One region of the Brevibacillus aydinogluensis genome, then DNA from elsewhere that is predicted to be linked to it. Evidence: riboswitches for the same ligand, from Rfam matches in the RefSeq annotation. Region 1 holds a riboswitch; the other holds the start of a gene.
What was found. A riboswitch is a leader RNA that binds a small molecule or an ion and turns the genes downstream of it on or off. The one in region 1 is predicted to bind S-adenosylmethionine.

Region 1 (2,391 bases):
AGACGATCAGAACGCCGGAACCTTTTCGATCAGCCACGTCTTCTCGATCATTTCCGCGAAGCCGGCATGGACCGACGGTTTGCGGAAAGAGCGGCTCTTTTTTCTCTTTCCGTTGTCAGCGGACGATCGGGAAGAAAGCGCCATCCGCAGAAATCCTGCCTGGAACACGCTGGAAAAGCTGCCGGAGGGAACGGTGGCGCAGCTCGCCGTCTCGTTTGACCGGCTGCTGACCCATGATGAGTACTACGCCCTTTTTTCCGGCTACGACTTGGATACCACCTGGTTCGCCGTGGACACGGGGCAGGAGCGAAACCATCCGGACGCGGCGGAAGGCAGTCTGCTGCTGTCGGCCGGTGACGTGTGGGGATACGCGGAAAGAGAACTCGATTACGGCGAAGCACCGATTCAGGCACATGGCGAAGGTGAGCGGCGCGCCCGGGCGTACCTGGCGGAAATGGAGTATCTCGCGGGACAGGAACGGCTGACGAACGCCATTGGCGAGCGGCTTGTGACCGCCCGAAACCGGCTGCGTATCGAGGAACGCTGCCGCTACCTGCAGCAGAACGGTGTGCGCCTCTACGGGGCGGTCGTGACGGGCCCTGTCAAGGAACTGCTAAAGCTGCGGCAGGAGCCGTCGATCACGGCTGCCTTCGTGGGCCGGATCGACTGGTGGAACTGGGACCGGCCGAGTGCTTCGGGCCAGCGAACCAGTCCGTGAAGACTGGACAATTCGCCCAAAAAAGGGTGTTGACAGCGAGAAGACGGGGTTGTATGATTCAAACAAACGTCAAAACCGCATACGTTGGATACCTTATCCAGAGAAGGTGGAGGGACTGGCCCGATGAAACCCGGCAACCGACATGACGCTGTTCGAGCGATTCTGGCGACAGACGTGCAGCGCATGCACGGTGCTAATTCCTGCAGAAACAAAAGTATTCTGGAAGATAAGGGGGAGACGACACGCAGACGCGTATGAACAGACCTCTTTTCTTCGGGAAAAGAGGTTTTTTGTATGTGCGGAATGCTCCGGCTGGAGGCGGCAGCAGCACACACGCCGCCCGGCGGCCGCCAACATAGACAAAGCGAAAGTGCAAAAACAAGTGAATGTGAAGACAAGAGAATCTGTCAAAGGAGAGGGGATTGGACCATGGCGTATCGCGCATTGAGCGAACAAGAAGCAGTGCAGTACGTAAAACAACTGCCGGACCTGTTTGCGCCGGAAGCGGAACTGACCAGCCGGGAGATTGGTGACGGCAATCTCAACCTGGTATTCCACATCAGGGAGGAAGCGACGGGCAAAAGCGTCGTCGTCAAGCAGGCACTGCCCTACGCCCGCGTAGTGGGTGAATCCTGGCCGCTCACGCTGGACCGCGCCCGAATCGAAAGCGAGGCGCTGCGCATCCAGCACAAATACGTGCCGGATCTCGTGCCGAAGGTGTATCACTACGACGAGGAGCTGGCCCTGACCGTGATGGAAGACGTCAGCGACCACGTGATTATGCGAAAAGGCTTGATCGAGGGCAACCGCTACCCGCTGTTCGCCAAACAGATCGGCCGCTTTCTCGCCCATACGCTGTTTTACACGTCCGACTTGGGGGCGCATCCCTACGACAAAAAAGCGCTTGTCGGAAGATTCATAAATCCGGAATTGTGCAAAATCACGGAAGACCTCGTCTTTACCGATCCTTACGAAGACGCGCCGACCAACAATTTCAACCCGCTGATCAAGCGGGAGGTGGAGGCGATCTGGAACAACAAGCAGCTGAAGCTGGAAATTGCGCAGCTCAAGTACGATTTTCTCACCCGGGCGGAGGCGCTGATACACGGCGACCTGCATACCGGCAGCATCTTTGTATCGCCGACGTCGGTCAAGGTAATCGACCCTGAATTTGCCTACTACGGCCCGATCGGCTTCGACATTGGCGCGGTGATCGCCAACCTGCTGCTGAACTACGCGGGCCAGCACGGTCTGCAGCCGGACGCAGGAAAGCGGGAGGATTATCGAGAATATCTGTTGGCAACGGTGGAAGACGTTTGGAACGAGTTTGTCTCCCAGTTCGTCCAGCTCTGGCACAAACAGGCGAAAGAGCGGAGCGCCCACACCGAAGGCTTCTGGCAGGGCTACGTGCAGCGGCTGATCCGCGACGCAGCAGGCTTTGCCGGCTGTAAAATCCTGCGCCGCGTCATCGGACTGGCGGGCGTCGCCGACCTGAACAGCATCGCCGATGACCAGACCCGCGCGGAAGCAGAACGGCTGGCGCTGGCGATTGGCCAGGCGCTGATTCTGGAGCGGAACAAGGTGGAAGTATCGACAGACATCACAGATATCGTTCGGACGGTTACCGCACGATACTACCAGGAGGCTGTAGTATGACAACGACCAGCACGCCA
Region 2 (2,391 bases), 580 kb from region 1:
AACATTGGTCAAGAAGCGGTAGGTGCCGCCGTATACGTCCTCCGCCACCACGACGTGATCTCCGGCGGAGAACAGCATGAACACACTGGAGATGGCCGCCATACCGGAAGCAAAGGCGAATCCGCGCTCGCCTCCCTCCAAAACGGCGATTGCCTCTTCCAACGCATGCCGTGTGGGATTGCCCGAACGGGCGTAATCGTAAACGACGGGCCGGTCCAGATCAGCCTGGTGAAAGGTGGACGCCTGATAAATGGGCACCGAGGCCGCCCCTGTCACCGGGTCGATACAACTGGTGCCGTGCAGCAGTTTGGTGGCAAACTTCATCGTACGCTCCCTCCCGTCAGTGAGAGACTTGCATCCAGAGCCTGACACACGTCAGCGATCAGGTCGTCGGGATGTTCGATCCCGACCGACAGCCGCAGCAGCCGGTCGCACACGCCCACGTACTCGCGAATCTCTTGCGGGATGTCGGCATGCGTCTGCGTCGCCGGATAGGTGCACAGCGACTCCACGCCGCCCAGGCTTTCCGCAAACGATATGATCCGTAAGCTCTCCAGAAACGGCGCCACCTGTTCAGCCGAGCGCAGGCGGAACGAAACCATCCCGCTGAACCCGCTGGCCTGCCTGCACTGCACCTCATAACCGGGATGCTCCGGCAAACCGGGATAATAAACGTCCGTCACGGCAGGGTGTTCCCGCAATGTCTTTACAATCGCCAAGGCATTTGTCTGATGGCGTTCCATTCGCAGAGCCAGCGTCTTCATCCCCCGCAGCAGCAGCCAACAGTCCTGCGGCCCCAGCACCGCTCCGATCGAATTGTGCAAAAACCGGATTTTTTCGGACAACTCTTCACCCTTTGTGACGATCAATCCAGCGAGGACGTCGTTGTGGCCGCCGAGGTATTTGGTCGCGCTGTGCAGCACCAGGTCAGCCCCCAACTCCAGCGGCCGCTGACAGAACGGCGTCATGAACGTGTTGTCCACAATGGTCAACAGCCCGTTTCGCTTGGCCACCTCTGCCACCGCCGCGATGTCGGTGATCTGCATCAGGGGATTGGTCGGCGTTTCCACAAAAACAGCCCGCGTCTCCGGGCAGATTGCTTCTTCCAGATTCTTCACGTCACGCAGGTCGACATAGCTGAAGCGAAGTCCGTAACGTGAGAGCACCTGCTCGAACAACCGGTACGTCCCGCCGTACAGATCGAGCGATACGACCAGGTGATCTCCCTGGGAGAACAGTCCCATGACCGTATGTATCGCGGCCATGCCGGAAGCACAGGCAAACCCGGCGTCTCCCCCTTCCGCTTCGGCAATCGTCTGCTCCAGCACGGTCCGGGTCGGGTTGGCTGTGCGCGTGTAATCGTACCCCGTGCTCTGCCCGAGGGCGGGATGGCGATACGCGGTGGCGTTGTAAACGGGAAAGCTGATTGCGCCGGTCCGCTCGTCTTTGGCGACGCCCGCCTGCACCAATTTTGTCTCCAGATGCATATGGATCTCTCCCTCCAACAAAATGACCGAGGGCATTAAAAAAAGCCCTCTTTTCTCTGAAAAGAAGGCTTTGTTTACGCGTACGTAAGCAAATCCTTCTCATCTTTCAGAGCGTTACACTCTGCAGGAATTAGCACCAGTATCCCCTTGTACAGGTGATTGGTTGCCGGGCATCATCGGGCCAGTCCCTCCGCCTCTCTGGATAAGAAGTTTGCTATGCAATTTGCAATTGGTTGACCTTATACTACCGAAATCGGCAGTACCTGTCAACCTGTTTTTCATTATGCTGGTAACCCGATCACGTTGCGTTTTTCAATGCGGTCATCACCTGGTTGTCCAGTTTGCTGGCCGCTTTTTTGTCGTACGTCTTTTCATATTGGGGCTCGACCGAGATGCGGGAGCCGTAGAACATCACGTCGCGAACGGCCTCGATGGCCACTTCCACCATCGCCAGCTTCAGCGGGACATTCTCCATCCGTTCCGTCTTGATCGTCGCCCTGCCGTTGATGGCATAGGAGGAACCGGCCCCGATCAAGTGCAGCACGACCTGCGGTTCCTTGGCAATGTTGGCCAAAATACGAGAGCGGTTGTCTACGGCGAAACGGATCAACTGCGGCGTCGGCGCAAACGTCCAGGAAAGGGAACTGAGCGACGGAGCGCCGGACTCGTGGTCAATCGTTCCGAGTGTGACAAAACGCTCCTGCTGCAAAAGCGCGAACAGTTCCTCCGAAAGCGTTTGGGAAACGGTTTCAGCCATTCCGATGCCTCCTTGAAAAGGGAATGTACGTCTATTGTACCTACCCGCCTGGCGATAGGCAAACCTTTCCGTCCAACACCTTGCTTCTCACCCGTTTTTTTCCTACACTGATACGTAACGGGAACGAATGCAAGACAGGAGGAGAGC

Region 2: linked by a shared signal. The riboswitch ahead of Q7F15_RS06345 (aminotransferase class I/II-fold pyridoxal phosphate-dependent enzyme) and the one ahead of mtnK (S-methyl-5-thioribose kinase) in region 1 are both predicted to bind S-adenosylmethionine.

The regions. Positions count from the first base shown of each region.
Region 1 covers NZ_OY569118.1:708,075-710,465, forward strand. Annotated here, with positions in the region: gene Q7F15_RS03375 (anti sigma factor C-terminal domain-containing protein) at 1-718, shown strand, start outside; SAM riboswitch class I at 809-951, shown strand; gene mtnK (S-methyl-5-thioribose kinase) at 1,148-2,374, shown strand; gene mtnA (S-methyl-5-thioribose-1-phosphate isomerase) at 2,371-2,391, shown strand, end outside.
Region 2 covers NZ_OY569118.1:1,290,246-1,292,636, reverse strand. Annotated here, with positions in the region: gene Q7F15_RS06350 (trans-sulfuration enzyme family protein) at 1-324, opposite strand, end outside; gene Q7F15_RS06345 (aminotransferase class I/II-fold pyridoxal phosphate-dependent enzyme) at 321-1,487, opposite strand; SAM riboswitch class I at 1,584-1,696, opposite strand; gene Q7F15_RS06340 (pyridoxamine 5'-phosphate oxidase family protein) at 1,786-2,244, opposite strand.